DNA from 4 places in the Oceanobacillus picturae genome. Region 2 is predicted to be linked to each of the others. Evidence: riboswitches for the same ligand, from Rfam matches in the RefSeq annotation. Region 2 holds a riboswitch; each other region holds the start of a gene.
What was found. A riboswitch is a leader RNA that binds a small molecule or an ion and turns the genes downstream of it on or off. The one in region 2 is predicted to bind S-adenosylmethionine.

Region 1 (8,021 bases), on a different contig from region 2:
ATACCCCGAAGGAGCAACCATGCATCAAACGGAGAAATAATGCCTCCAATATCTTTCTGTGTTGTCATGGAAACGGAATCAAGAAACGCTTTCTTGCCCACTACTAGACCTGCTATCACATCACCATGCCCACCAATATACTTGGTAGCACTATGAACTACGATGTCACAGCCAAGTTCAAGTGGTCGCTGTAAATAGGGGGTTGAAAATGTATTGTCAACCACCACAGGAATATTATACTCCTTTGCTATATCTGCAACCATTTTAAGATTAATTAACCGGATCGTCGGATTAATTGGTGTTTCGACATAAATACATGCTGTTTCTGGTTTTATTTTTTCTCGGATACTCTCTTCTGTATCCATTAAGGAAAAGTCATGGCTTATCTGGTACTTCTCTTGTAGCATAGTTAAAAGGCCGTAGGTACAGCCATAGAGCCCTGAAGAACATAGAATATGATCGTTTGCTTTTGTTAGAGCAATTAGCACTGAAGACACAGCAGCCATGCCTGAAGCAAAAGCAAGACCACGTTCAGCCTGCTCTAATGAAGCCATTCTCTCTTCTAGAATCTTTACAGTCGGATTTCCTAGCCGAGAATAAATGTAGCCCTCTTCCTCCCCTGCAAAACGCCTTTCTCCTTGTTCTGCGGTAGCAAATGTGAATGTGGAGGTCTGGAAAATAGGTGGTGTCAGACTCCCCAGCATATCCTTTGCGTCATAGCCCTGGTGGATAACTGCTGTTTCGATATGTTGATTGTCTTTCTTCACAAAGATCCCCCCTGAAATGATTTCTTATTCTACTACTATCTTATTCTATTAGTACTCTTTTTGAAAGCGTTTTCTTATAACTGCAAACATGCTTTTTGCTTTTTAGATCAGACTCTTTTAAAATGGAGTTTATTTGATAAAAGAAGTTTAGGACTTACTACAGTTACACGTGGGGGACAAATTTGTATAGAAAAGAAGGGTTGGCATGAATGGAAAACAGGAACAAACAGGCATTCTACTAACTGCAGGGGCATATTTACTCTGGGGTTTTCTACCGATCTACTGGAAGGCAGTGAATCATGTATCTGCCGGTGAAATTCTCGCACACAGAATAGTATGGTCGTTCGTATTCATGCTAGTACTCATTGCCTTGCTAGGTAAGTGGTCCACCGTAATCAAGGAATGCAAAGCAATCCTGACCAACAAAAAGCAATTAATTGCTGTGATTTTTGCATCCATTATGATTACACTCAACTGGCTGACCTTCATTTGGGCTGTGAATAGCGACCATGTTCTTCAAGCAAGCCTTGGCTATTATATTAATCCATTAATTAGTATATTACTCGGTATTCTCGTGTTAAAAGAAACCCTGACCAAAAGACAGCTGGTTTCCTTTATTCTTGCAGGGGCAGGCGTTCTATATTTAACAGTTAGCTATGGAGTTTTCCCTTGGGTATCCTTATTGCTCGCTATGAGCTTTGGTCTATACGGATTATTTAAAAAGAGATTAGATGTAGGAGCCTTTGCTAGCTTAACAATTGAAACAATGTTTATTACACCAATAGCTATCCTTTACTTACTGATTATCCCGGAAAATATTTTTCAGACTAATACTTTCTTTACGTCCTCCACCATGCTACTCATTGGTGCAGGAATCGTGACAGCAGTTCCGTTACTATTGTTTGCAGGCGGAGCAAGAAGAATTCCGCTAGCTATGATTGGGTTTCTCCAATACATTGCTCCGACCATTATGCTAATTCTCGGTGTGTTTGTATATAATGAAACCTTTACTACTGCTCATCTAATCGCATTTTCTCTTATCTGGATAGCCCTCATCAACTATATGTTATCAACTTATTTCCCTTTTCATAAAAGGGCGAGAGAATAGACCGCATGTCACTTAACAAGAGGTTCTTGCCTCTTGTTTTTTTACTATACAATTATTTTCAGTAAACGGTTGACAACCGCGTATAATTGGTTTTATAATGTGAATAATTTAAAAATTAAATCTCTTATCAAGAGTGGTGGAGGGAATAGGCCCTGCGAAGCCCAGCAACCTGAAAGCAAACCTTGTTTGCTTCCGATGGTGCTAAATCCTACAGATCATCTTGGATCTGGAAGATAAGAGGAGGAACGTGAATAATACGCCCTCTTCTTAGGAAGAGGGCTTTTTATATTCTCCCCTCCTCCCCCAGACCGGTTAAACTGCAAACTGCAGTCTTACATCAAAAAGCTGTTGACTGGCAGGCCATAATCTTAAAGGAGGAATTTACATGTCATCATTTACTAACCAGCAGGATGAAACAACGTTACTTCACGGAGGACAGGTGCCTGATCCGTCTACCGGAGCAAGAGCTGTTCCCATTTATCAAACAACTTCTTATGTGTTCAATAATACGGAGCATGCACAAAATCTATTTGGTTTATCAGAAGCAGGAAACATCTATTCTCGGATTGGGAATCCGACGGTTGATGTATTTGAACAACGAATTGCCCAACTGGAAGATGGCGTTGCAGCTGTAGCTACATCTTCGGGTATGGCAGCAATATCCTTTGCAATATTAAACATCGCCGGGTCTGGAGATGAAATTATTGCAGACAGCAATTTGTATGGTGGCACCTACAACTTATTTGCTCACACGTTGCCGCGCTATGGAATAGCTGTGAAATTTGTAGATGGGAGCAATCTTGAAGAAATCAAAAATGCTATAACTGACAAGACAAAGGCTATTTTCGGGGAAACCATTACCAACCCCAGTCTTAATATTTTTGATGTAGAGGCTGTCTCAACCATCGCCCATCAGCATGGTATCCCGCTCATTATTGATAACACATTTGCACCATACTTAACCAAACCACTTACTTGGGGAGCGGATGTCGTTGTCCATTCCGCTACAAAATGGATCGGTGGACACGGAACAACAATTGGTGGCGTTGTGGTTGACGGTGGCCGCTTTAATTGGAACAATTCGAGATTTAAAGGTTTTACTGAGCCTCAGGAAAGCTATAACGGATTACGTTTTATTGATGTCGGGGCAGCCGCCTTTGCGACAAAATTACGGGTAGAGCTTTTACGTGATATTGGAGCTTGTTTAAGCCCACAAAGTGCCTTTCAGTTATTACAGGGACTGGAGACATTGCATTTACGAATAGAAAAACACACTAAAAATGCTCAAGAAATTGCTGCATACCTAGCCGATCACCCTGCTGTTGAATGGGTAAACTACCCAGGTCTACAAAATCATCCCTCTCACCAGCTAGCTAAAAAGTATTTGAAAGACGGATATGGTTCCATCATAACGTTTGGCATAAAAGGTGGCCGGGAAGCTGGTCGGAAACTGATTGATTCCATATCACTATGGTCACATGTAGCGAATGTGGGGGATGCGAAGTCGCTCATTATCCATCCAGCCTCGACTACCCACCAGCAGCTTAACCCAGAGGAGTTGAAAAGCTCCGGGGTGTCGGAAGAGTTAGTCCGATTATCTATCGGGTTAGAAGCTACTTCTGATCTGCTAAGCACGTTAGATGAGGCGATCAATCAGGCTGTTGGTAAAACAACGAACCAAAAACCTTCGGAAAAAGATGCAATAGAATGGCTGGTCAGATCTCCATTCGACCGAAGTGATGGGACAGTAAGACAAAAAGCAATCGCAGTTTACACTGAAGAAAACAATAGAGAAGTGAATAAAGCAATTGAACAGCTTAAAGCACTCGGATTCCTTGTTCCAACAATCCAGCAGGAAATCAACGGAGAAGAGAATCGTTTTACTCAGTTAGCAGATGTACCTTATCAAGTAGACGCTGTCTATGTAGATCACAACGTCCTTCCATCTGACACTTTAGAACAATTCATAAATAAGCAAAGCAGTATCTTATGGATACGATATCCAGAGGGCCATACACAGCTTATCGAAAATGCTGAGGCAACCGGGATTACAGTTGTCTCAGGAACCGCCCCCTACGATGAATTCGTCCGCTTACGGGGAGGGCTTCCTGAGAGTGTGATTGCAGGAGTGTGAGAATGGAACTTTCCCGGGAGGTTATCTTGTGATGAATGAATCAACCAAAGGCCTACTCTTCAAGGGTAAGGAGGATGTTTTATGACTAATTCCCAGAGGACGGTCCCTACTATTGGGAACATCTCCATCGGACCACTCCTCCTCACTTCTGGGGAGCTGCTTGAGGAGGTTTCTCTCCGTTATGAGATTTCCGGACCAGAGGGTGCTCCTTTTATTCTTGTATGCCACGCCTTAACAGGGAACCAGCATACAATTGGAAATGATAAAAATTCCGGCTGGTGGAGTGGTCTTATTGGCGAGAATAGGTATGTTGATACAGACGCCTATCAAGTTCTCACCTTTAATGTACTTGGTGGTTGTCATGGCTCCACAGGCCCAACCACTATTCATAACAAAACCAATGAGCCCTACCGAAGTCATTTCCCTGACATCACGGTTAGGGATATGGTCCATGCTCAACATAAGGCATTGACAATAATGGGTATCCACCACCTGGCAGCCGTTATGGGTGGATCACTCGGAGGTATGCAGGTAATGGAATGGGGACTCCTCTATCCAGATAGAATGGATAAACTCATCGTTCTTGCTTCTACTCCAGTGTTTACAGACTACGGGATTGCTTACAACCATATTGCTGAAACATCCATCAAACAGGATCCCGCCTGGAAAAATGGCCAGTATGAAACGAACCATTCATTAAAAGGATTGGAAATTGCTCGAATGATTGGCATGGTCACCTATAGAAGTGCTACCTTGTTCAATCTGCGTTTTGATCGAAAAGGTACTCAACTTAAATATGACGTTAGTAGTTATTTAGATCACCAGGGAAAAAAATTGACAGAGAGGTTTGATGCGAACAGTTATTTGACGTTGCTCCGTGCAATGAACAATCATGATATTGGAAAGGACAGAGGTGGTTGGGAGGTTGCCGCAAGAAGTATGAAGCCTCCCCTGCTTGCAATCAGCTACGATAGGGATTTGATTTTTGAGCCCTCCCTCATGAAACAGTTCGTAAGCGAAGTGGCAAACGGAAGTTACTTTCACGTAGATACAGAGTTTGGCCATGATGGTTTTCTAACAGAATTCAACAAATGGGGACATGTGGTCGAACACTTCCTAAACAATTAATATAATAGCTTACAGAAAAACAGGTTTATCCTTCTGCAAAATGGGGGAAAATAAACTTAACCCCTTTTCTTTCACATATCGCCTTCTAAAAGGCGATTTTTCTTTGATGTTAAAAGAAAAGCGAAGAGCGCACGAAAAGCGACGTACGAACTGCGCCTGGCCATGCCAGGTGGCTCCATGTTGCCACGCAAAGTGGCGGTTTTAATGGAGCATTCCCCGCCGGAGGAGATAAAGAAAACATGCCCCTGCAAAAGGGGTATGTCGGCGTTGGCCGACAAGGCCGTTTTTAGTCGACCTACCTAAATTACAGGGAGCCGATGTTGCCTCTCACCCTCCGGGTATAAGGGCGACTAGGCCTCTGGTTAGCACCAGTCGGCAAGTCTTCTTTATTGTACGGAGGCGAAGGAAGTTGCGCTAGTCGCTGGGAACTCGGAGCTAGTCGAGGCAAAAGTGGAGAGTTTCTTATTCAGCCCCTATAATCAAAAGAAATCGGCAGAGAGCCGATTTCTTTTTTGTGTTGACGGAGTTGAAATTTTGGGGTTCCAAGTATAAGAAAAACGCACACATTCGCTAAAGGATGAGCGAATGCGAGTTTTTCTAATATGCTTTGTCTAGCGTGTTAAGAGCCCTGTCACGGCAAATTCCCACCAATTGGTTTCCTTCGGGTTCACGAGCTGTTTCCAGGGATGCTTCCAAGCCTTCAGAGGTGTTATAAACACAGCTTTATCACGTAGCTGTCCTTCTGGGCCATCTGCCACCCATTCTCCAATCGCAGCGCCTTCTTTTATCTCTTGCATATTATTCATATGGATTCCTGTTACTACTGTTTGTTCTTGTAACTTCCCATCTACGGTCATTTTCCATACCTTGTTTTGATAAATTTTTTCTTCAAATAGCGTAGCAGCCCCTTCTGCTGATTCCGTTGTGATAACGAGATTCGCATGATATCCAGGCAATAAATCGACTATCGCTTCGCTCTCCTCTGTTTCGTCCGTAGTATCATCTTCTACTAAGGAAGGGTCTTCAAATGTCACACGTAGTGGATAAATACTTTCCCCTTCCACAGAAGCTTCTTCTTTTGGTGAATCACTAACCTCTGCTACCGTGCCTTCGAGTAGGGCAGCTACTTCTGACACTTCCACCCTTACTGGGAACCCCTGCTCTATCAATGGTCTAACTGTCTCTGAAAGTTCACCTTCTGCTTGTAAGACTGTACTTTCAATTGTTAAAAGAGGGTTGTCTAAAGCCTGAGATACTTCCTTTACCCTTCCTTCAAACGGACTTTCAACTGTTATTGTGTCTCCCGTTTCACGAAGCTCTGCGATCTGTGCTTCGACTAAGGCCAGCTCTGCGCCCTTTTGATCTAATTCATTTTGCTTTTCTGTAAGGTACTGCTCTTTCATTAAACTTGCTTCAATAGGATCCTGCGGGAACTCAACCCGAATCTCCTCGTCATTCACTTCAAATGACGGTGCCGACCCTGTATCTGTTTCTGGTATTTGATAGGCACTAATTGTGGTGATTGCTGTTTCTATTGCTGTTAATTGACTCTCCAGTTTTGCTGCTTCCTCTAGTAAATTTGCTTCGGTTTCATAATAATTATGTACACTATAGGTAAACAAGGGTTCTCCAACTAATACTTGAGCTCCCTCTTCTACCAGAAATTCATTGAAAGTTCCGCTCTCCTGATCAAAGTATATGCGGTTTTTCTCCATAGCCGCTAATACTCCTGGTGTACTTACTGTTTCCTCTAAATCTGACTGGAATACATCGGACCAGTCATGGACATATGCAATCCGATCAACTTTATTCTCTTTATCTAGAAAAACGAGTAAGAAATTGGTGGCGATGAAGAGTAGCACGACGAGCTGTATAAGACGCTTTTTTCTTTTTCTCATTGTCCAAACCACCTGTTAATCATGTATTGATCCATATAAGCGAGTAGAGCTGTCAGCAACCAAAAGAAGAAATGGAAAAGGAGGACATAACCCCACACCCATTGTTTTTTGATTTCTGTAAGATTTCGGATGTAACGCACTTGAAACCAAATAATCCATAATTGAAAGAGCGATATTGCCCCGAAAAAGTAAATAAGCCAAGGGATCTCTGTAAAGTAAGAAGCAATGATGCCAAACGAAACAGGCGATACATACCAATCAAGGCCATTAAAAACTGCCAAGGGAATCCAGATTGCCCGCTCTACCAACAATACAAAAAGCACGATCTGTTGCATTATGATTAATTTTTTATATGGAATATCTGTTAGCAATGAGAAATAAAGAGATGGGATAAATAATATAAACACGGCGAATAGTAGTCCAAATATTAGCCTACCAGTGAGAAACCAAAACTTTTGTTGCTCATAGGTTAATGGGTCAAGGCTCTGTGCTTGTGGCGAGATGAGGTTTGTCCCCATTCCCAAATAAGCCATGTAACCGTAAAGGATAAGGCTTAGTAAGATAAGTAAAACGTTCACTTTCCAAACGCGTTTTATGCTCTCTGCTTCTTTCACTCTAATTAAATGATCATCCATGGAAAATAAAAATTGAAGAAGGTTATTATGATAGGTCATCCGCTACATTCCTTTTCTATGTCACAATCATAGTAAATTTTAAATATTTCTTCAATTTTATCGTACAATTACGTAAAAATCTATTGTTTTTGTAAATTATTGTTAGATTTTCCCGGCCCTTATGCCACATTCCACCAAAAGACCTAGTTTTATTACAGGTTGCTTCCAGCTTGGTTAGAAACAAGTATTATTTTGGCCCAATTTGCCGCTTCGAAAATAAACTGCGTCTTCCGCGTAATCGCCACTAAGCTCAGGCCAACAGGATCATTGGTCACTAAGGCGTTGGCATAGGAGGTATAGTTCTTAGCCTTT
Region 2 (8,021 bases):
GGTAGATAGAGTAATAAAGCGAAAGGGGTAGTGGCTGGAAGTAAAGAAAGAATTTTACGGACGGAATTAAAACCTGTCAGAACCCGTTTGTCTTTTGTATACATATAGATTTCGTCATACATATTTTTATAGTTATTGACTCTCTCTTTTATTGATTCACTTACTTCCTGAACAGGGTACCAGAAAATGGTGTCATTCCAGTCTAGTCTTTTCAGTACCGCCTTCACTGTACGGCATAAAGGGCATTCAGCATCGAAAAATACAACATGTTTATTCAAACGTTGTTTCTCCCTTCTGTTTAATATGTTTTTTCTAGTTTTAATTTTAGTACAGAGATTATTAAAAATTCCTAGTTTCACTGAATCTATCTCCCATTAATAATACCTTTACTTTAATTCCCCCATCATATCATAATCCTCTTTTTTCTAGAGTAAATAACGTTCTGTCTGCTTGTGGTTTATTACAATCTGTTGATTTGTATATTCCCCTGATGACTCCTTCTTAATTACATTTCATTTTTCTGAGTAAACGTTTTAACTTTCCCCCATGATAAAAGTGTCTATAACGTCGTTTTAATTTATATACGATTCAAGGGGGTGCTTTTTCCTCTTTTTTTATTCATTTAGGTCTCACCAATTTCCTCGGTTTTTTTAATAATTTTACTCAGGAAGTAGGTGGTGGAATAACTGAATAGGTTGGCGCACAGTCTTTTCTTATTATTCAAGGTGGCGAGCGGCATGATGTAAGTCATGCAACACCATCCGATTAGGTTATAATAACTAGAACTTGACACACAATAACTTAAAATGTATTATTTTACGCTGTGGCTAAATTATAGATGTAAAACTAAACCTTACATACAACTGATTAAAGGTTGAAGTTTAGATCAGCTATGTAATTTTTTTATGGAATTGAAAGGAGCAGATTTTGAAAAATATAGAGAAACAAAATCAAAGTATAGATAAACCGGTGCTATTTCTGAGTGGAGGGGCATTACTTGCCTTTGTTATTTTAGCATTAATAAATAAAGAAATGGTTACGGATGTAGTTAATACAATGTTTAATTGGTCAGTAACTTATTTTGGATCCATTTATCAAGTTCTAATGGTTGGAACTGTATTAATTGCCTTAATTCTTGGTTTCTCCAAGTTTGGTAAGATACGTCTAGGAAAGCTAGAAAAACCAGAGATTGGAACTTTTAAATGGATTTCCATTATTATGTGTACGCTACTCGCAGCAGGTGGCGTTTTCTGGGCAGCTGCCGAGCCATTAAGTCACTTTTTAACTGTTCCTCCACATTTCTCTGGGGTTGAGCCAGGAACGAGTGAGGCAGTAGTACCAGCACTTACAACAAGTTTTGTCGATTGGGGCTTTGTTTCCTGGGCAATCCTGGGTACATTAGGAACGATTGTGCTAATGTATTCCCATTATCATAGAAATGCACCATTAAAGCCTCGGTCCCTACTTTATCCGATTTTTGGGGATAAAATTATGAAGAATAGTGCACTTGGAACATTTGTTGATGCCTTTTCGATTGTATCTGTAGCAGCCGGTACAATTGGTCCAATTGGGTTTCTCGGTTTGCAAGCTGGTTATGGATTAAATGCTTTGTTTGGTATTCCAAATAATTTACTCATGCAGTGTCTTATTGTTGCAGTAATTGTTCTTGCAGCTGGCACTTCCGCTGCTACAGGGATTCATAAGGGTATTCAAATTTTAAGTAGCTATAATATTATTCTTGCAGTTGTTTTAATGATCGGTGTTCTTATTCTGGGACCAGCATTATTTATTTTCGATTCATATGTACAATCATTTGGTTTGTATGTACAGGAATTTCTCAAGTTAAACACTTTCCGAGGTGATGGAGCTTGGCTTGGAATATGGACCATTTTTTTCTTTGCTTGGTTTATCGGATATGGACCGATGATGGCTATGTTTGTAAGTCGTATATCTCGTGGCCGAACAATTCGTGAGCTAGTAACTGCTGTTGCAGTAATCGCTCCAGTGGTCACAACATTTTGGTTTACCGTTGTTGGGGGAACAGGAATCTTTTCGGAAATGAAAAACCCTGGCTCTGTCTCTGATGCTTTAAATAGTGCTGGACCTCCAGCAGCAATGATTGCAATTGCAGAACAACTGCCCTTCGGTACAATTTTCGGTTTCTTGTTTCTCTTGGCAACTATCGTTTTTGTACTAACGACAACAGATTCCATGTCATTAACCATATCGATGGCAATTACTGGTCATGGAGATCCAGCAAAATATTTACGTGTAGTTTGGGCAATTCTCATGGGGCTTGTCGCTACGGTTCTTATTACGCTTGGAGAAGATAGTGTTGGGTCATTACAATCATTCATTGTGGTTACTGCTGTTCCGGTTTCTTTACTCATGTTAACTACATTTTGGACAGCGCCATTAGTAAGCCGTGAACTAGCTAGAGAACAAAAGATTGATGAAAAGCAACAATATACGAAGTAATACAAAAGGCGCTAACTTCCAAGTTAGCGCCTTTTGTTTTTCACATTTGAAATGTCATTAGTGTTTTGCTATAAACATTTGACTTAGAATGTAGAAAAATAAGGAATGAGGAAATTCCCCTCATCTATTAGACTGTTAAATCGTTCTTAGTCCAGAGTCTTAACTATCGAGCCTTTATTATTATGGTGTATGCATACAAAAAGATATCCAAGGGTACACCTTTATTAAAAAAGGGTGACATATATGGCTTTCAACTATGATTTGGACTTCGATAATATAGATTTTCGCAAGAATCCCGAACTGTACAGGGTTGGTAGGGGAGAACAAGGTGTGCTGCTGGTGGAGCCTTATAAGAGTGAAATATTAAAGCATTGGCGGTTCAAAACACCTGAGATTGCGAAAGAGTCCTCCGATAAAATCTATCAAATGTTTCTTGATTATAAGGATAAAGAAGATTTAATCGGTATGGATATGGCAAGGAAATTTCTTCAAATGGGGTATACACGAGCCCGCCGGTACACGAATTACAAAGGCGGGAAGAAATATGATGACAACGGCAAGATTAACAAGAGACAAATTGACCCAGAGAAGGCGGAATCGGCCGCCATTTTTCAGCGGAAATGGAAGATAGCGCGAGAGGACAAGGATTATCTAAAATTAAAAAAAGAACACCAGAAGAAATATGGGTAAAGGGAAGAGCATTTGTTTCAACGTCCCCCTAGACAAGCTACACAAGTTAGACAGATAGATATAAGCTATGCCCTAAGGGGGCTCAATTACTAAACTCAATCAAGTTGAACCTTCATCAATTTTTGATACATCTACTCCTCCAATATTGAAAACACATGCCTCAGGTCTCCAATAATATCTTCCGCTTCTTCAATCCCCACTGAAAATCGTAACAACCGATCACAAATACCTCGACGTGTTCGTTCTTCAACTGGAATGTCAGCGTGAGTTTGTGTGGCGGGATAGGTTATAAAGCTTTCGATTCCTCCTAGACTTTCGGCGAAGGTGATTAACTGCAGATTTTCCAAAAATGCTCCAATCCATTTACTTTCTTTTAAGCGAAAAGAAAGCATCCCCCCATAACCAGGGTAAAGTACATCCGTTACCGACGGTTCATTTGCTAAATACGCAGCAACTTTCTTTGCATTTTCCTCATGTTGTCTCATTCTTAAAGCAAGGGTTTTTAAACCCCTGATCAATAACCATGAATCAAAAGGAGACAAGATAGCGCCAGAAGCATTATGTAACGCGGACAATTTTTCACAAATCGTAGTTCCGTTTGCAACAACCAAGCCAGCTAGTACGTCGTTGTGTCCGCCAATGTATTTGGTTGCACTGTGGATAACAATGTCAGCACCCAATTCCAGTGGACGTTGTAGATAAGGAGTTAAGAACGTATTATCTACTATTAATAAGAGGTTGTGTTTCTTGGCAAGAGTCGCATATTGTTGAATATCAATTTTCTGCATTAATGGGTTTGTTGGCGTTTCGATAAATAACGCCTTGGTATTCTCTGTAACTACTTGTTCCGTTTCATCATAATTGTTAAATGCGACATAAGTAGTTCGGATATTATAGGTATGGGCATAATGCTGAAGTAAACGATAGGTTCCTCCATATAGATCCTCTGGCGCAATAATCTCATCTCCTGAGCGGAAAAGGGATAAGACTAGTTGAATGGCAGCCATTCCCGAACTGCAGGCATACCCGCTATCTCCTGCTTCCAAGTTTGCAATCCCTTCCTCAAGAATGGATCGAGTTGGATTTTTTGTCCTGGTGTAGTCGTACCCAGTGGTCATGTTAAGCCCTTGGTGTTGGTAAGCTGTTGATAAATAAATTGGCGGGTTTACGGCACCAGTTTTTTTGTCGCTATGATTACCCAGCTGCACCAGTTGTGTCTCGATGTGTCTTTTTGTCATGTAATCGATCCTTTCAGCAAATAAATGAAGGACTTTTAGCAAGGGAAAAAGATCCTTATAACGCGTTTACGCTTTGCTCATACTGAACTTAGCCTAAATGTAAAAGGGAGAGGAATTGTTACATTCCTCTTCTTGAAGTTTTTATCGCAGTGCAACCGTCCGTAAGACTCCCACTTCAAAACATATAGTAAAACGGAGATGTTTAAGCGGGAGTAAACGGACGCTAACAACCCGATTCGTTCAACTAACAATCAGTGGGAGAAGAATGAAAACCCCCCACTGATTGAAGTTTCACTTTACCCCCAAATCTCTTTCCCGATCTCAACAATAAATTTTAATTTATTCCACTGGTCTTCTTCCGTTAATTTATTGCCGTGGTGGGTTGAGGCGAATCCACATTGTGTGCTTAAGCATAGTTGATCGAGCGGAACATATTGGGATGCCTCCTTAATCCGAGCTTTAATTGCTTCTTTGTCCTCTAGCTCCCCATTTTTCGATGTGATCACACCAAGAATAACCTGGGCTCCGCCAGCAGGGATATGTTTTAGCGGTTTGAAATCACCGGAACGCTCATCATCATATTCCAAGAAGAATCCATCCACTTTCTCTTTGGCAAACAAAGTAGATGCGATTAAGTCGTAACTCCCTTCGAATGCCCAATTGGAACGATAGTTTCCACGACATAAGTGTGTCGTCACAACTAAATCATCTGGTTTTCCATCCAATACCTCATTAACAACGCGTAATGCCAAATTAATTAGTCTTTCCCTTGAATATTTGCCCTCGTTAAACGGAATATCCGGTGATGAAAGGCCAGCAATATAAACATCATCGAACTGTAGATAGCGAACCCCAGCTTCATAAAAAGCGTGTAATGCATCACGGTATGTTTGAATAACATCATTGGCATATTCATCAATGTCAGGGTAAATGTCTTCGTTAATTATCCCTTGATTGAAGAGTTGATTAGGGCTAGGGATTGTTTGTTTGGCAACTGCACGCCCAGCAACAATTTCGTTAAATTCAATGAAATCTTGAATGAAAGGGTGATCGGGATTAAAGGAAACCTTCCCTGTATTTCGGACATTATATCTTTCTGTCTCCTCATTTCCATTAAAAACATAGCCTACGTCTGGAACATATCCTTCTATCCCATTTAGATGCTCTAAGAAATCAGTGTGCCAGAATCTGCGTCTAAACTCACCATCTGTCACTGCATTCAAGCCAATTTCAATCTGCTTATCGACAATACGCTTAATTTCCTTGGTTTCGACCTCACGCAATTGTGTTGCAGAAATTTTTCCTTCTTTAAATTCCTTTCTTGCTTGATGAATGCTTTTCGGTCTTAATAAACTTCCTACTTGATCCGCTTTAAAAGGAGCTTTTGTTAAGGTAATTGACATGTTAAATCCCTACTTTCGTTTTATTTTTTATAAATCCAATCAATTAAACTAGTAATAAACGAATCTATTTTATGTAACCAACAAAAAACCCCCTTCTTAACAAATAAGAAGAGGGTTGGATACGTAATAATTTTCTCTTCTTATCTCCAAGCTTAACGCTTCTGGAATTAGCACAGTACAAATGTCTGTTGCTGAGGTTTCAATGGGCCAGTCCCTCCACCTCTCTGGATAAGAAAAATCATATGAAATTTTTTGATTAGTCAATATACTACAGCGGTATTATCAAAATGTCAAGAAGGTTTTAAGATATTTATAAATAAAGGCATTCCAAAAATAGCTTGAACACTTCATCATTCGGGTACCTACTAAAGTAGTGGGTTACATAACTCTAAGCTTCAACATAGAACTTATACAAATAGGAGGATATTGATGGCGGATAATGGTAATCAGGAATCGTCAAATCAGACAAGTAATACGCAAGAGATTCCAGAAAGACAATTTTTATTTCCTACTCAGATTATGCAATCGTTTAGTGATAAAGGAAAAGAACACCTTGATACAAATACACCTTCTCGATTCGTCCTCTCTTTAAAGGCAGGGTCGTTTATGACCTTTGGTGCTGTTTTTTCTATACTGCTTGCCATCGGTGTTGATGCGAAAGGGCTGACTTATATTCTGCAGGGTCTCGGTTTTACAGCAGGATATCTTATGGTATTTATGTCACAATCTGTATTGTTTACTGAAGTAAACGTCCTTTTACCAACATCGTATTTACAAAGGTCATATTGGCAAAAACATAAATTTGTGAAATTTTGGGCTGTGGCCTATATTGGAAACCTTGTAGGTGCGTTGTTTGTTGCTCTATTAGTCATTATGTCGAACTCCTTGACACCTGAATTCTCAAAAGAGATTGAAACACTACTGTCTCACAAAATGAAATTTGTCGAAAATGGCTGGGTAGGCTGGTTTCAAGTAGTGTTGTCAGGAATTCTTGCCAATTGGCTTATTGGCATGGCAACATTCTTAACAACCGCGGCTAGAGACGTGGTCGGAAAAATCTTTGGCACAGCTCTACCTGTCATTTTGTTTGTCGCCGGTAATTTCCAACACAGTGCGGCAAATATGGGCTATTTCAGTTTAGGAATCTTTACATCTGACAACTATGCTTGGCACGAATATATATTACTTAATTTGATCCCTGCAAGTATTGGAAATATCATAGGCGGGGCCATATTCATTTCACTATTGTTCTTATATGCTTTTCGGAAAGAAATGCAAAATTAAAGATTACTAGGTACTGCTTTTTAATCTATCCACCGACAAGGAAACAAATGCCCTATTAAGTAGCATAATTGCGATAAAAACCCCTTTATGGTTATGATTACCAAAAGGGGTTTTGAGTTGATAATAATTATTATCCGAATTCCATAAATGCATTTTGAATAAGAGGTAGGTTTTATTGGGAAATCAAATGAAGCGATGTAAAAACAATTCAAGAGGACGACATCCATAAAGGTAATCTCGTCCTAATCCACTACAATTACCCGGTGGAATGATTATGTAAAAGATAAAAAAGAACTTTATGCTAGTTTTGAAGGGAAAGAGTACTTTATTACATATTATCCATATGGAGAAAATCAGCAGATTGAGTTACCCGTGGATCATGAGTATATGATTACAGGAGATAACATGAATGGGGTAATCGTAACGGTGACTATGTAGAATACAAGAGCAGAATAACAATGAAGACAGCTTGTGGGCTGGTGTGAACTCCGTATTAAACCGGAGTCATACCAGCTATTTTTTATTTTCCTTTCAGTCCTTCTCTATCTTTCTCCAAAGGAAAGGCATTATTTTAGAAGTAATTTTATAGATTGTTAATTGAATTCAACGTCTATTAAATAAAAATTCACTTGACATCTTACTGACATTTAACTGGTTTAACATTGCAAATGTACCAGGAAGGAGTCAGGAAGATGTTAGTAGGAAGACAGGAATTAAAACATGCTATTTCGCTTGCAGAATACCAGGTGTTAAGAAAAAAATTGGCTCACTTTATGAGGAGCGATCCACATGCCGGGCCAAATGGAAAGTATATGATTCGCTCTACTTACTTTGATAACTTTGACAATAAAGTTTTGCAGGAAAAAAAGGAAGGTTATTTAAATCGGGATAAATATCGCGTGAGGATATATGGCAAGTGTGATGAGGT
Region 3 (8,021 bases), on a different contig from region 2:
TGTGGATAACAAAACAACTGAAGTAGCCACGTCTAGCTCCAGCACCCAGATACTAGGCGACTTCACATAATCGCCCTACGATAAAGAAGACTTGCCGACTGGTGAAGACCAGAGGCCTAGTCGCACTTATACCCGAGGGTGAAAAGAAGACTTGCCGACTGGTGAAGACCAGAGGCCTAGTCGCACTTATACCCTTGTGGTGAAAGTCATCATCGGTTCCTCAATTAAGGTCGGTCGACTAAAAACGTCCTTGCCGGCCAACGCCGACATACCCTTTTGCAGGGGCATGATTCCTTTATCTCAGTTGATTCGCTCCACTCGCTACGTTTCTAAACGGGCGCTTGCGCTTTTTTTCATTAGGTTTCACTTTATGAGCCATCCCTCTAATTTTTCCACGACCTTATACATAATTGCCGCAAAGATAGCAATAAGTACGAGACTTGAAAGAACAAGTGAGAAATCAAAAACTTGAAAGCCATAAATAATTAAATATCCCAAGCCTTGTTTTGCGACAAGAAATTCCCCTACAATTACACCAACCCAGGAAAGACCTACATTTACTTTCAACGTCGAGATCATAGCAGGAAGGGTGGCGGGAAATATCGCTTCTTTAAATTGCTGCCACCGTGTTGCTCCAAAGCTTTTCAATACTTTTTCATAATTGGGGTCTACCTCATTGAAGGCGTTATAAATAACTAATGTCGTGATGATAACTGAAATGAGTGCTCCCATCGCAATAATGGAAACATAACCCGTACCAAGTGCAACGATTAAAATCGGTCCCAAAGCAACTTTGGGCATGGCATTCATAATAACAAGGTATGGATCCATAATTTTAGAAAACCTTTTAGAAGACCATAAAACACTCGCAAATAATATACCGACAAGTGTGCCTATAATAAACCCGGCAATCGTTTCAAATAAGGTTATCTGAATATGTTTTACCATGGAGCCATCTGCAATATTAGAGAAAAGAACATGGATAACTTCTGAAGGAGAACTGAAGAGCAATGGATCAATCCAATAGAATCTGCTGGCAAACTCCCAAAATCCGATAAAAGCAAGTAATAGGAGCAGCTGCCATGTGATAACAATTCTCTTTTCTCTTTTTAATTTATATTTATGCCGTTGAAATAACTGATTATCTGTATTTGTTTCGGGCGCCATTCTCTTCTCTCACCACCTTTCATTCTGCAGGGTTCCCTTCTTTATCTTCCAGTTCCTCCCATACTTTATCAAATAGCATTTGATATTTAGGGTGTTTGCGTACAGTAAAAGGAGCTTCCTGTCGTAGTTCGATCGGAACTTCAAATACTTTTGAAATCATTCCAGGATTGGCTTCCATCACAAAGATTCTGTCCGCCATAGCAATTGCTTCTCCAATATCGTGTGTTACAAGGATAGCTGTTTTGTTGAACGCTTTTAAAGTAGTAGACACAAGGTCTTCAAGCTTAAGTTTAGTTTGATAATCTAGTGCAGAAAAAGGTTCATCAAGAAGTAAGATTTTCGGGTCGTTAAGTAATGTTCTTACGAGTGCGACTCGTTGGCGCATCCCACCTGATAACGAACCTGGGTAATCGTCTGAAATGCCAGTAAGTCCTACTTGTTTTAACAACATTTCCGCTTTCGTACGAATTGCTGGGTCAGTACTGCGGTGTATCTTAGGGCCAATCATCACATTTTCAAGAATAGTCTTCCAAGGAAACAAGTAATCTTGTTGGAGCATATAACCAATAGCTTTATCCGTCGGCTTTATTGGCGTGTTCTCGAGAAAAACATGCCCTGAAGTATGCTCTACAATTCCTGCTATAATGGAAAGAAGCGTTGATTTTCCGCAACCGCTAGGACCAAGTAACGCGACGAATTCCCCTTGTTTAATGGAAAGAGAGATATCCTTTAAAGCTTTCGTATAACTACTTGCTGAAAAATAATGGTGGGTTACATGATCTAATGTGAGAAATGACATTTGACCATCCTCCCTAATCATTGATAATTTCTTCTGCAATGGTTGTGTTTACTAGATCTTCATATGGAATATCAGCTGGAAGTTCTCCTGCTTCCTCCATAATAGCTTTCAAGTTATCCCATTCTTCTTTATCAAGTATTGGATTTGTAGCAAAAGATTGCTGCCCCTTGTATCTCTCAATAGAGGATGCTAATAAATCAAGTTCTGTATCCTCGAAATAAGGCTTTATAACACTGGCAATTTCCTCTGCGCTATTTTCTTCAACCCACTGCTGTGCTTTGTAAACAGCACGAGTGAATTTTTGTACTTCTTCCTCATTTTCATCAAGGTAGCTTTGCTTGGTCATAAAGACGGTGTATGGTACATTACCGGATTCTTCTCCAAAAGAGGCTACAATATGTCCATTGCCTTCTTTTTCGAATGTGCTTGCTGTCGGTTCAAATAATTGAACATACTCTGCATCTCCTGAAACGAAGGCACCAGGTATGTTAGCAAAATCAATGTTCTGCTGAAGATCTAAATCATTTTTGGGATCAATGCCATGATTCTTTAGCACAAATTCACCAACCATTTGAGGCATACCGCCTTTTCGTTGCCCTAAAAATGTACTACCCTTTAAATCTTCCCACACGAAGTCAGGTTTTGGTTCTTTCGCCACAAGAAATGTGCCATCTGTCTGTGTTAACTGAGCAAAGTTGATTACCGGGTCCTTTGAGTTTTGTGCGTATACATAAATGGATGTTTCCGAACCGACCAATGCAATATCAGCTCCGTCGGAAAGAAGTGCCGTCATGGTTTTATCGCCGCCCCATGTCGTCTGTAGTTCTACATCCAACCCTTCCTCTTCAAAATAACCCTTTTCCAACGCGACGTATTGTGGTGCATAAAACAAGGACCGAGTTACTTCAGTAAGCTTTATGGAGGAAGTGCTGCTTTGGTTGCATCCGAGCAAAATGAGTGGCAATAAAGCTACTATCAGCGTCATTTTAATTAACTTTTTCATTTTATTTGACCCCCCTTAGTTTAAGTAGATAGGTATGTCAAAAACATTTTATGCGTTCGCCTAAAATGTGTGAAGGCCTAAGACTTATGTGCATAAAAAAACGGCCTCTTTTTTGAGGCCGCTGAAAAAATCATATAAAAATCTTTCATAAAAATAATAGTTACATGTTATTTCGGTAATTAGGTCCAGCTTGCTTAATCGCATTACTAGCTTCTGTGAACTTTTCAAAATTTCTGTGGAACTTCATTGCAAGTTCCTCCGCTGCTTTTTGATAATCTGCAATGTTTGCCCATGTATTGGCAGGAACTAAGAGCTGCTCAGGTACACCTGGAACATGGTATGGAATCTCTAATCCGAATATTTCATCAAGAATAGTTTTTGTTTTATTTAATTCGCCTTTCAGCGCTGCATATACCATTGCTCTTGTGTAGGATAATTTAATACGTTCGCCACCATTACCGTATGAGCCGCCAGTCCAGCCAGTATTTATCAAGAATACAGTCGCCGAATGCTCCTCAATCTTTTCGCCAAGCATTTCTGCATAGACAGAAGGGGGGAGCGGCAAGAATGGAGAACCAAAGCAGGCCGAGAATGTTGCTTGGGGTTTAGTCACTCCTCGTTCAGTTCCAGCAAGTTTGCTCGTGTAACCACTGAGAAAGTGATACATCGCCTGTTCATTCGTTAATTTACTAATCGGCGGCAGGGTCCCAGAGGCATCTGCAGTTAGAAAGATAATGGTATTTGGATGGCCTGCAATACTTGGGACCATAACGTTTTCCATATGTTCAATAGGATAAGCAGCCCGTGTGTTTTCCGTTAGGAACGTATTGGAATAGTCTGGTGTATCATTCTCACAATCAAGCATGACATTTTCCAAAACGGAACCAAATCGTATGGCATTATATATTTGTGGTTCTTTTTCTTCTGAGAGATTAATGCATTTAGCATAACAACCGCCCTCTATATTGAATATACCATTATTACTCCATCCATGTTCATCATCCCCGACTAATTTTCTGTCAGGGTCAGCGGATAGGGTTGTTTTGCCTGTTCCAGATAACCCAAAAAACAAAGCGACATCTCCCTCATCTCCAACATTGGCAGAACAATGCATGGGAAGAATATCTCGTTGTGGTAACAGATAATTCATCACGGAAAAAATTGATTTCTTTATTTCGCCCGCATATTCTGTTCCCCCAATTAGAATGACTCGCTTTTTAAACGAAATAACAACAAACGTTTCCGAATTAGTACTTTCAGTATTAGGATCTGCAAAACACCCCGGTGCAGATAGGACAGTGAATTCTGCTTGGTGGTTGGCGAGCTCTTCCTCTGTTGGTGTAATGAAAAGCTGCCTTGCAAACAAGCTGTGCCAAGCATATTCGGAAACTACTTGGATCGGCAGGCGAGAGCCTTCATCTGCCCCAGCAAATCCTTTAAATCTATATATTTCTTTCTGCTTTTTCAAGTATTCCGTTGTTTTTTTGTATAATTTTTCAAATGCATCCTCATCAATTGATTGGTTGACTTGACCCCAATCGATCTTAGTCTCACTAACTGCGTCACGAACAATAAATTTGTCTTTTGGAGAGCGGCCGGTATATTTACCAGTGGTAGCTCTAATCGCACCTGTGGAAGTTAGAACTGCTTCCATTTTTGCTAAGATTATCTCGATAAGTCGTGGGACAGATTCATTCTCCAGGATTGGAGTATGCTGCTCTAATTCAGTACACGGATTTTTTTCTACCATTTTCACTTCACTGCACCTACCTTTGGTAATGTGTTGTATTACGTTGCTTTAATGTGATTATTAGTATAACACATTTGACTAAATAGTCCATACTAAATATCTAATCTAATCATATGAAATTTTCGCAAACCTTGTTACGAACCAAAAATAGTTGACATGTCAGTTCTCATTCGATAAGCTAAATTTCGAGCGGATACTCTCTTATTCAGAGTAGGTGGAGGGACAGCCCCGATGAAACCCAGCAACCATCACATCGGTGAAAAGGTGCTAACCTGGTGCAAGGAAATTTCCTTGAACAATAAGAGCGAAAGGCTGATAATCCTTTCCTCATTACTGAAGGAAGGGCTTTTTTTATAAAAAAATTGCAAAGATGTCTAGCTCCGATCGCCCAGAAACTATGCAACTTCGCTACTCTCCCTACGATAAGTCATTATCGGTTCGCAAGCTTACCGTAATTCCTTTATCTCAGTTGAGTTACTCCAGTCACTACGTTTCTAAACGGGCGTTCTGCGCTTTTCTTGTAATAAAAACCTTTGTTATGAAATAGCAAAACTTGATGAACAGAGATCCGTAACAGAAACCAAAAGGAGGATTAAGCACTATGGCTGCTAATCGTCGTTTATTTACTTCAGAATCGGTAACAGAAGGGCATCCTGATAAAATATCTGATCAAATTTCAGATGCAATTCTAGATGAAATTTTAAAGAAGGACCCATATGCGCGTGTTGCTTGTGAAACAACCGTTACAACAGGTTTGGTGCTCGTAGCGGGGGAGATTTCTACAAGTACGTATGTAGACATTCCGGCTATTGTAAGAAAAACGATTAAAGAAATTGGGTATACACGTGCAAAGTATGGCTTTGATGCAGATACATGTGCCGTATTGACTGCAATTGATGAACAATCTGCTGATATTGCCGGAGGTGTTGACGAGGCACTAGAGTCACGCCAAGGAAAAATGAGTGATGAAGAGATTGCTTCTATTGGAGCAGGGGACCAAGGACTTATGTTTGGTTTTGCTTGCGACGAAACGGAGGAACTCATGCCATTACCTATTTCACTTGCACACAAATTGGCGAAGCGTTTGGCTGATGTAAGAAAAGAAAAGGTATTAGATTACTTGCGTCCAGATGGGAAAACGCAGGTAACTGTTGAATATGATGAACAAGATCAACCAGTAAAGGTAGATACGATTGTTATTTCTACACAGCATCATCAAGATATTACAACAGAGCAAATCGAGAAGGATTTAATTGAACATGTTATTCGTCCAGTCGTACCAGAGAATCTTTTGGATGAAGCAACGAAGTATTTTATTAACCCAACAGGCCGTTTTGTAATTGGTGGACCACAAGGAGATGCTGGGTTAACTGGTAGAAAAATAATTGTGGACACGTATGGGGGATATGCTCGTCATGGTGGTGGAGCATTTAGTGGGAAGGATTCAACGAAAGTGGATCGATCCGCTGCTTATGCTGCACGTTATGTTGCGAAAAACATAGTAGCTGCAGAACTTGCCAAGACTTGTGAGGTACAACTAGCCTATGCTATTGGTGTAGCTGAACCTGTTTCAATTGCAGTAAACACATTCGGAACAGGAAAAGTGTCTGAAGAAGCGTTAGTGCATGCAATACGCAAACTGTTTGATTTACGTCCAGCTGGAATTATCCGTATGCTTGATCTACAGAAACCTATCTTTAAGAACACGGCAGCATATGGTCATTTCGGAAGAACAGATATCCTCTTCCCTTGGGAAAAGACAGATAAAGTTGTAGAATTAAAAGCATTGATGGAGAATAAGTAGAAAAAGATCAAGTATAAAAGCCGAACGGACATCGGAAATGATGAGGTACCTTTTAGGGAACCATCTATTTTTTCGAAATCCGTTCGGCTTTATGTATACCTTCATTAGATTGCTTTCTCTAAAGGGTGGTATGTGCTTTGTAATATTTCCCTTTTTCCACATATGATTTTCGAATTCGATCCATTTCTGCGAGGTCCTCTTCCGTTAAGTTCCGTATTACTTTGGCAGGTCTCCCAAGCGCTAGCGTATTGGGGGGGATTTTCTTGCCTGGAGGGACAAGGCTTCCAGCACCGATAAATGCACCTGTACCAATTTCTGCACCATCCAGAATGATGGATCCCATTCCAATTAATGCTTTTTCTCTAACGATTGCAGAGTGTAGGGTGACCTGATGCCCCACTGTTACATCATCTTCAATAACTAAAGGCATTCCAGGACTTTGGTGCAGCATAGATAAATCCTGAATGTTTACGCGTTCCCCGATTCGAGTAGGTGCCACATCCCCGCGAATGATCGTCTTAAACCAAACACTGCTTGATTGATTTATCTCCACATCTCCGATAATAGTAGCGTCTTTTGCAATAAATGCTGTTTCATGAATTACGGGCTGCTTATCTTGATATTGATGAATCATTTGAATCCTCCTCCATAATATGGTGATATAATTAGTATAGCAAAAAATCCACGCTTAAACTGACTGAAGGAAGGCAGACAAATGCGAAACAATGTTCCAACATCATCCATCACATTGCTTAAGTCGTTACAATCGAAAATTTTCCCTGCAGTGGAAAAGGAGCTAATCTACTGGAAAGCAAAAGCAACAGCAATTCCGAATCAAGAATTACGTGATCAAGCACTTGCAAGTATTGATTCTAAAAAATTTCATTGTCAAGGTGGGGCTGTGTACGCGCTACTTGCAGGAGAGAGAAATAGAGAAGCAATCAAATTCATTGTAGCCTACCAAACAATTAGTGATTATTTAGACAACCTTTGTGATCGGAGTACATCTCTTGATCCAGCTGACTTCCGATTGCTTCATGAATCCTTGTTTTGTGCCTTGGATCCCGATCAGCAAACACAAAATTATTATGCTTTACGAGAAGATCAGAATGATAATGGTTATCTACATGATTTAGTCCGCACGTGTCAAGTTCAGCTAGCCCTGGTTGAACGGCACGTAGCAAAACCCTTTTTAAATCGTCTTGTCTCACTATATACAGATTTGCAAGTTCATAAGCATGTAGACATTAGAGAAAGAGTGCCACGACTCGAAAACTGGTTCAAAGAAGAAAAGGAAGACGATGAGTTGGCTTGGTATGAATTTGCTGCTGCTTCCGGATCAACTTTAACTGTGTTCTGCTTAGTGAGTTACCTGTTAGGCGGGAAGCTGGATGAGCCAAAAGCGAAAAGCATCTTTGAAGGCTATTTCCCTTATCTGCAAGGATTACATATAATGCTCGATTATTATATTGATCAAAAAGAGGATGTGGAGGCAGAG
Region 4 (8,021 bases), on a different contig from region 2:
CCAATTTCCGTTAACTCATATCCAGTATCAGCGATGGTTTGCTCTAAGTATGGAATATGTTGAAAGTAATTTGCATCAATTTCGCCATTTGCTAAATCATCGTTTGGAAGAACATAGTCTTCGTATGGTTCTACCTCTAATGTGATGCCTTCCTCTTCAAGTAGTGGCTTTGCTTCTTCCAAGATCTCAGCATGCGGAATACTAGAAGCACCTACCTTAATTGTATTGTTATCACCTTCAGATGAAGACTCATCCCCTCCGCCACAAGCGGCTAACGCAAGAACAGCCAATAATGATACTAGGATTAGAATTTTTTTCATTTTTAATTAACTCCTTCTTCTGTTTTATCGTTTATCTAGTTTTGTTGCTATAATATCTCCAATAAATTGGAAGATAAATACAATGACCACAATGAGTACGGTACATAGGAACACGATATCAAAGTCCCGGCGCATAAAGCCCGAATAGTATGCATAGCTCCCCAATCCTCCAGCTCCAATTGCTCCAGCCATCGCTGTATAACCAATAAGTGCAATAGCTGTTACTGTAATACCAGATATTAACGCCGGCATGGATTCTGGAAGTAGCACTTTAAAGATAATTGTTCTGGTTTTTGCCCCCATTGCCTTAGCCGCTTCCACGACGCCTCGATCCACTTCACGAAGGGCGATTTCAACTAGTCTTCCATAAAATGGTGCAGAACCAATGATAAGTGCGGGTAATGCGGCCTCTGGACCACGTATTGTCCCAATTAGGAAATTAGTGAACGGGAATAACAAGAAAATTAAAATGATAAAAGGAATGGCACGAAAAACGTTCACCAGTGCTGATACAACAAAATGGAAGCTTTTATTTTTCCAAATTCCATCTTTAGAAGTCAGATAGAGAAGTAAACCGAGTATAATCCCAAGTATAAACGTTCCAATTAAAGCAGTAATCGTCATATAGAAAGTTTCTTTTGTTGCTTCAATTAAATCTTCTATTTTAATGCTCTGAAATAAATCATTTAGCATTTTGAATCACCTCCATTTCCACAGAGGATTTTTCTTTAATATATCGAACCGCTTCATCCAATTCATTTCCTGCAATTTGTACGATTAGAGTTCCATACGCCCCAGCTTGTGTCTGCGTAATTTTCCCTTGCAGAATATTGATCTCGACTTCATACTTCTTAGCAAGCTGGCTAATAAGCGCCTGATTGGTTGTTTCACCAATAAAATGAAGTCGAACAATTTTTCCTTCCGTATAGGCTTCTGTAATGTCACGAATATTTTCATCTTCCTCACCGTTGCCCATTACCTGTTCCACAAACTTCTTGGTTACATGCTGACGAGGATGGAGAAAAACATCCATTACGTCGCCTTGTTCTACTACTTTTCCACTCTCCATGACGGCAACATGATTACATATTTTACGAATAACATGCATTTCATGGGTTATTAATATAATCGTTAAACCAAACTGCTTATTAATATCTACCAGTAAATCCAGAATGGAATTCGTTGTCTCCGGATCTAGTGCAGATGTTGCCTCATCACAAAGCAATACTTTTGGATTGTTAGCTAGAGCTCTCGCTATTCCAACACGTTGCTTCTGTCCACCACTTAATTGAGAAGGGTATGCCTTCTCTTTCCCTGATAGCCCAACAAGATCGATGAGCTCTTGAACACGCTTTTGCCTGTCCAATTTAGCAACACCGGAAATCTCCAACGGAAACGCAATATTATCCTCCACCGTTCTCGACCAAAGCAGGTTAAAATGCTGGAAAATCATGCCAATATCCTGTCTTGCTATGCGTAGCTGGCGGGCAGTCATTGCAGTGATATCTTCATTGTTAATCTTAATGCTACCGCCCGTGGGCTCTTCAAGCCTATTGAGCAAACGGACAAATGTACTTTTTCCAGCACCACTGTAACCAATAACACCAAATATATCGCCATCATTTATGTTTAAATCTAAACTTTCTACTGCAGTTACGCTGCTTTTGTTTGAAGTAAATACCTTACTCAAACCTTCAATTGATATCACGTTAATCCTCCTTAGTAAACCTCGGCAATAGTATGCCCAAATAGCACAAAAAACGCCATTCTGAAAGAACAGAATGACGTAGTAAGTCGTCTTCACGTTCTCTCATCTGTCAAAGTTTTCACTTTGCAGGAATTGGCACCTTTCAACTATTAAAATAGTTGAAGGTTGCCGCGGTTTCACAGGGCCAGTCCCTCCACCGCTCAAGATAAGAGTCTATTTTTTTATCCACTTAAATTCGATAAGAATTATACTATCATGCTGCTTTTACTGTGTCAATAAATAATTTAAGATTAATTTTTAACAAAAAGTTCTGGTTTATACTCCATCAAATAGCCGTAAATGTTAGGAATGGATTGAAAGGCATAAACCTTCTCCTTTATCTGATGATCTTTCATAATGAGAAGACAAGGTACGCTTTCCACCTGGTTCTCGATCATAAACTCTGGATAAAGGGATGCATTCATTTCATAGAAAATGGTTTCCTTGTGCACTTGTTCAATTTTTTCTAGCATGGTTCTTGCAAGCGCACAGGTACCACAAAAAGGAGTATAAATATAAAGCAAATAATCGCCATCATTTAGTTGTTTCGTTGTTAATTCTTGCAAAAAATCACCTAACCAATCTGCCTCATAATAAAAATAGAGGGTTAACCGCTATCCGTTTACTTACCAGCGCTGTTGCAAGCGCTTGTTCAGGTGTTGTCGCGACCTCCCGATATTCACTGCTGACATATATATGTTCTGCATGTGGGAGCTCTCTCGCCAACTGTTTACGTAACTTTATGCCTGAATAGTCTTCGTCCACTAAAATATACACGTCCTTATAGTCAAGCTCATAAGTTTCAAGTAATTCATCTAGACGTTCCACTCCAAGTGTTCCATTGGTACAAACAATTGTTACTTCATCTGTAATAACCTTTTTAACTTGTCGTTTATCTGTTAAACCCTCTACAATGATTATTTTCTCATTTTCATGTGACATGGTTACATAGCTCTCCTCGAAAATCAAGCAAAATGTTTTTTCTAAAATCATTTCCTAATAAGAGTATATGAAGAAAAGAAGGCTAACTATACAACTTTTATAAAGATGCACGTTAGCCTCCCTTTTTTATTCTTTATTCTTCATCGTTAAGCACTGCCTCATATGCCTCAGCGTTCAGAAGTTCATCTAATTGCGCTTGTTCAGATGGCTCAATTACGACCATCCATGCTTTCTCATATGGGGATTCATTAACGAACTCAGGGCTGTCTTCTAAATCTGCATTTACTTCTACTACTTTTCCACTAACTGGCGCATATAATTCAGAAACTGTTTTTACAGATTCTACACTACCGAATGGTTCGTTAAGTTCCAATTCGTCTCCAACTTCAGGTAACTCAACAAATACGATGTCTCCCAGTTCATCCTGAGCAAAATCGGTAATCCCAATACGTAGTTTGCCGTCTTCCCTTTTAACCCATTCATGTTCTTTAGAATATAATAAGTCCTTTGGTATGCTCATTGTTATCCCTCCATTATGTAATCCATCTTAACTATAACTCAATTTGCGCATATTTTTCTAGTCAAAAATTTATTCTGACCGCCAAGTCTCATTATAAACTTCTTCCTTGAAACCGACTGTCACCTTTTGACCGTCTGTAGCAATCGGGCGTTTTATAAGCATCCCATCTGTTGCTAGAATAGCTGCCATTTCCTCATCGGAAGCATTCGCTATTTTCTCTTTAATATTTCCTTCTCGGTATTTTTTACCACTTGTGTTAAAAAATTTCTTTGCTGGCAGTCCACTATTCTTAATTAGTTCAAGAATTGTTTGCTCAGTCGGTGTATTTTCCACAATATGAACGGCATGGAAATCAACCTGATTTTCTTCCAACCACTTTTTGGCTTTCTTGCAAGTACCGCAATTTGGGTACCAATAAAACGTCAGTGCCATTGACTTAACCACCCTACTCACTTATTTGCTTCTATTATAGCAAATATGTAATAGACATGACGAGTTAGATGCTAGCTATAAGTAAATGACACCATAAACAGACGTGTATCTTTAAAAGCAAAAAGCCAAACGCTCATTCGAATACTTCGTAAAAATTCGAATGCATTTGGCTTTAAGGTATTTATGATTAAACGATATACTTTTCTTCCTCAATTATTTGCTCTGCAATTTCTCTTTTCTTAGCTACAACGTTTGTTGGTGTGTGACGTGTAAGCTTTCTTAATGAAGATAGCATCATTCTTAGCGTATCTCCTTCTTCAACAGCGATTAGTGTTTCTTTCGCGTCTGCTTCAATACGATTAAATGCCTCCTGAACATAAACCTGTGTATATTGCAGTTTTAGATTACTTTTTTCCAAGCCAGATTTATTTATTGCCTTTTCCGTTCTCAAAATGGCCGCTTCCATGTTGTACACTTCTGCTGTCATATCTGCAAGGTTAACAAGAATTTCTTGTTCCTTTTCAAGCTTTTTCATGTATTTCTGTGCAGCAAGTCCTGCACCAAGCAATACCATTTTTTTTGCATTTCTTAGTAAATATTTTTCTTGGGCTAGTGTTTCACCGCCTACTTCTTCCGGCATCATCATCATGAGTTCTTCCTGAAGACTTTGTGCCTTTTGCAATAATGGCAGCTCACCTTTCATAGCTTTTTTCAACAATGTACCTGGAACAAGAAGACGATTAATTTCATTTGTGCCTTCAAAAATTCGGTTAATTCGGGAATCGCGGTAGATACGTTCCACTTCATATTCCTGCATAAAGCCATACCCGCCATGTAGTTGAACTGCTTCATCGGCAGTGAAATCTAATAATTCGGTACACATATATTTATTCATGGAACATTCAATTTGATATTCGGCAATAGCGCGTGCTACCTCCCTACCATCTTTTAACTGTTCCTCGGTTAAAGAGCCCATTCGTTGTTCAAACAGTCCAACCGTACGATAAACCGCACTTTCATTAGCATAAATTTCAGCGGACATTGTTCCAAGCTTTTCCTTGGTTAAAGAGAAGCTTGATATCGGTGTCTGGAATTGCTTTCTCTCATTCGTATATTTAACAGCAAGCTCAAGCGCTCGTTTTGAGCCGCCGACCCCGCCTATAGCCAGCTTATACCTACCAACATTCAAAATATTGAATGCAATGACATGCCCTCGGCCCTTTTCACCTAGTAGGTTTTCTACTGGAACTTCAGCATCCTCAAGAACCAGTGTACGAGTAGAGGAACTTTTGATTCCCATCTTTTTCTCTTCAGGTCCTGTAGAAACTCCTGGATACTCTCTTTCAACAATAAAAGCGGAAAAATGCTCGCCATCAATTTTTGCATATACAACGAACACATCTGCAAAAGCAGAGTTCGTGATCCACTGTTTCTCACCATTCAATATATAATGCGTACCTGCTTCGTTTAATTTTGCAGTCGTCTTGGCACCTAATGCGTCAGAACCTGAACTTGGTTCTGTTAGGGCATAAGCTGCTAGTAACTCGCCCGTAGCAAGTTTTGGAAGATATTTTTCTTTTTGTTCTTCATTTCCGAAGAAAACAATTGGCAATGAGCCAATTCCTACATGTGCGCCGTGTGTAACAGAGAACCCGCCTGCTCTGGAAAATTTCTCTGTAATCAACGAAGAACTGATTTTATCAAGAGCTAGACCTCCATATGCTTCAGGTACATCTGCACCTAATAACCCAAGTTCTCCTGCTTTCTTTAAAAGTTCAACAGAATATTCAAACTCATGATTTTCCAAATTTTCCACTTTAGGCAGTACTTCCCCTATTACAAAATCCTCGGTCGTCTTCGCTATCATTTTATGTTCATCAGTAAAATCTTCAGGAGTGATCACATCATCTGCTGTCAAATCTTCTACTAAAAATGCCCCGCCCTTAAACAACTTAGCCTTTGTTTCACTCATCATCCATTTCCCCTTTATTATGATTTTCCGTTTCTAACCAGACTATATAAGTTCAAATACCCCAGCTGCTCCCATTCCACCGCCAATACACATCGTAACAACGCCAAATTGGATTTGCTCACGTTTCATTTCATGAATAAGACTTAAAGTAAGCTTGGTGCCCGTCATACCGAGCGGATGACCAAGCGCAATAGCCCCACCATTTACATTAACCTTATTTACATCAAGATCTAGGGCGTGTATTACCCTAACTGCTTGTGCAGCAAAGGCTTCATTTAATTCATATAAGCCAATATCTGAAAGCTCTAAACCTGCTTGCTTTACGGCCTTTGGTATCGCCTCAACTGGACCTACTCCCATAATTTCTGGTTCTACTCCAGCGACTGCAAAAGAGCGAAACTTAACTAGTGGTGATAATCCTTCAGCCTGTGCCTTTTCCCTATCCATTAAAAGAACAGAAGCTGCGCCATCACTCATCTGAGAAGAGTTCCCAGCCGTTACGGAGCCCTTCACATGAAATGCTGGTCGAAGCTTAGCTAATATTTCTGTGGTCGTCCCAGCTCTAACTCCCTCATCCATTTCAAATTTAGTGTGCTTTTCTTCTATTTTATTCTTTGTATTCATCTGTCTCTTTGTTAATTCAACAGGCACGATTTCTTCTGCAAACTTTCCATTTTTAATTGCGTTTGCTGCCCGCTCATGGCTTCTTATAGCGAATGCATCCTGTTCTTCACGCGAAATGTTGAATCGGTTTGCCACCTCTTCAGCTGTGTGACCCATCCCCATATAATAACCGGGAGCATGTTGCACCAATTTTGAATTGGGCTTAATCACGTGCCCCCCCATTGGGATTAGACTCATTGACTCTGCGCCACCAGCGATAATGGTATCACTAGCACCAACCATAATACGTTCTGCTGCATACGCAATACTCTGTAGCCCTGAGGAACAATACCGGTTCACCGTGATTCCTGGGACATCATGCTTTAGGCCTGCCAGGCCAGCAATATTACGTGCCATATTCATTCCTTGCTCTGCTTCTGGCATGGCGCAACCGATGATGACATCGTCAATCGTGCCATCATAGTTACCAGCCCTTCTTAATGTTTCCTTAATCGTTAAAGCGGCAAGATCATCTGGACGGCTTTCAGCTAGAGAACCTTTATGAGCTCTACCGACTGGTGTTCTAGCCCCTGCTACAATAACTGCTTCCTTCACAACTTTTCCCCCTCTGCATTTAATTGCGTAATGGTTTACCTTTTACTAACATGTGTTGCATTCTTTGTTGGGTCAATGGCTCTCCAATTAAACTAAGAAACGCTTCTCTTTCCAAATCAAGCATCGCTTGTTCATTTATGACTGTTCCTTCTTTCATACGCCCACCTGATAAAACATATGCCAGTTTCTCGGCTATCTTCACATCATGCTCTGAAGCATAGCCACTCCGGTGTAAGTTTTGAGCGCCCAATAGCATTGCTGCATAGCCTGAATCTCCTACCACTGGGATTTGCTCTGGGAGTTTCGGTTGGTAACCAGCTTTTGCTAGGGCAAGCACTTTCTCTTTAGCGTCATATAATAGATGGTCTGGGTTTGCACTAATCGAATCTGTGGCATTTAAAAATCCATTCTCTCTTGCTTCAGCAGCAGATTTAGAAACTGTAGCCGTTGCTACTTTTTCAAATACATCGTTAGCCACTTTGGTAAGATCAAACTGAATACCCTTTGGCAAATTACGTAATTGCTTTAAGTACAATTCTTTTGTTCCTCCACCACCAGGGATCAAACCAACGCCAAACTCTACTAATCCAATATATGTTTCAGGTGAAGCCTGTATAGCCGCTGCTGGTAATGATACTTCTGCCCCTCCACCAAGAACCATGTTAAACGGCGCTGCTACTACTGGTTTCGCAGCATATTTAATGCGCATTGCCATGTTTTGAAATTGCCGAACAACGATGTCCAACTCCATGAAGTTTTGGTCCTGTGCTTCCATTAGCATCATGGCGAGGTTTGCTCCAACACAGAAGTTCTTTCCTTGGTTCCCAATGACAAGGCCTTCGTAATTTTTTTCCGTCTCTTCAATTGCAT

Region 1: it holds a riboswitch for S-adenosylmethionine, as region 2 does, so the genes downstream of both, BN988_RS17765 (PLP-dependent aspartate aminotransferase family protein) here and BN988_RS12915 (5-methyltetrahydropteroyltriglutamate--homocysteine S-methyltransferase) in region 2, are expected to answer to the same signal.
Region 3: it holds a riboswitch for S-adenosylmethionine, as region 2 does, so the genes downstream of both, metK (methionine adenosyltransferase) here and BN988_RS12915 (5-methyltetrahydropteroyltriglutamate--homocysteine S-methyltransferase) in region 2, are expected to answer to the same signal.
Region 4: it holds a riboswitch for S-adenosylmethionine, as region 2 does, so the genes downstream of both, BN988_RS07805 (methionine ABC transporter ATP-binding protein) here and BN988_RS12915 (5-methyltetrahydropteroyltriglutamate--homocysteine S-methyltransferase) in region 2, are expected to answer to the same signal.

The regions. Positions count from the first base shown of each region.
Region 1 covers NZ_CCAX010000004.1:204,939-212,959, forward strand. The annotation lists gene megL (methionine gamma-lyase) at 1-767, opposite strand, end outside; gene rarD (EamA family transporter RarD) at 973-1,875, shown strand; SAM riboswitch class I at 1,997-2,115, shown strand; gene BN988_RS17765 (PLP-dependent aspartate aminotransferase family protein) at 2,261-4,009, shown strand; gene metX (homoserine O-acetyltransferase MetX) at 4,091-5,137, shown strand; gene BN988_RS17775 (efflux RND transporter periplasmic adaptor subunit) at 5,749-7,035, opposite strand; gene BN988_RS17780 (hypothetical protein) at 7,032-7,709, opposite strand.
Region 2 covers NZ_CCAX010000002.1:356,016-364,036, forward strand. The annotation lists gene BN988_RS12895 (thiol-disulfide oxidoreductase DCC family protein) at 1-278, opposite strand, end outside; gene BN988_RS12900 (BCCT family transporter) at 928-2,478, shown strand; gene BN988_RS12905 (DUF4385 domain-containing protein) at 2,722-3,168, shown strand; gene BN988_RS12910 (methionine biosynthesis PLP-dependent protein) at 3,300-4,406, opposite strand; gene BN988_RS12915 (5-methyltetrahydropteroyltriglutamate--homocysteine S-methyltransferase) at 4,703-5,809, opposite strand; SAM riboswitch class I at 5,947-6,044, opposite strand; gene BN988_RS12920 (formate/nitrite transporter family protein) at 6,239-7,093, shown strand; gene BN988_RS12925 (polyphosphate polymerase domain-containing protein) at 7,786-8,021, shown strand, end outside.
Region 3 covers NZ_CCAX010000001.1:1,409,988-1,418,008, reverse strand. The annotation lists gene BN988_RS07170 (ABC transporter permease) at 364-1,167, opposite strand; gene BN988_RS07165 (ABC transporter ATP-binding protein) at 1,187-1,966, opposite strand; gene BN988_RS07160 (ABC transporter substrate-binding protein) at 1,980-2,969, opposite strand; gene pckA (phosphoenolpyruvate carboxykinase (ATP)) at 3,130-4,719, opposite strand; SAM riboswitch class I at 4,918-5,024, shown strand; gene metK (methionine adenosyltransferase) at 5,321-6,523, shown strand; gene BN988_RS07145 (gamma carbonic anhydrase) at 6,642-7,157, opposite strand; gene BN988_RS07140 (tetraprenyl-beta-curcumene synthase family protein) at 7,239-8,021, shown strand, end outside.
Region 4 covers NZ_CCAX010000001.1:1,524,773-1,532,793, forward strand. The annotation lists gene BN988_RS07795 (MetQ/NlpA family ABC transporter substrate-binding protein) at 1-320, opposite strand, end outside; gene BN988_RS07800 (methionine ABC transporter permease) at 345-1,013, opposite strand; gene BN988_RS07805 (methionine ABC transporter ATP-binding protein) at 1,003-2,028, opposite strand; SAM riboswitch class I at 2,128-2,240, opposite strand; gene BN988_RS07810 (thioredoxin family protein) at 2,319-2,633, opposite strand; gene BN988_RS07815 (toprim domain-containing protein) at 2,656-3,009, opposite strand; gene gcvH (glycine cleavage system protein GcvH) at 3,143-3,529, opposite strand; gene BN988_RS07825 (arsenate reductase family protein) at 3,599-3,961, opposite strand; gene BN988_RS07830 (acyl-CoA dehydrogenase family protein) at 4,149-5,933, opposite strand; gene BN988_RS07835 (acetyl-CoA C-acetyltransferase) at 5,976-7,151, opposite strand; gene BN988_RS07840 (3-hydroxyacyl-CoA dehydrogenase/enoyl-CoA hydratase family protein) at 7,171-8,021, opposite strand, start outside.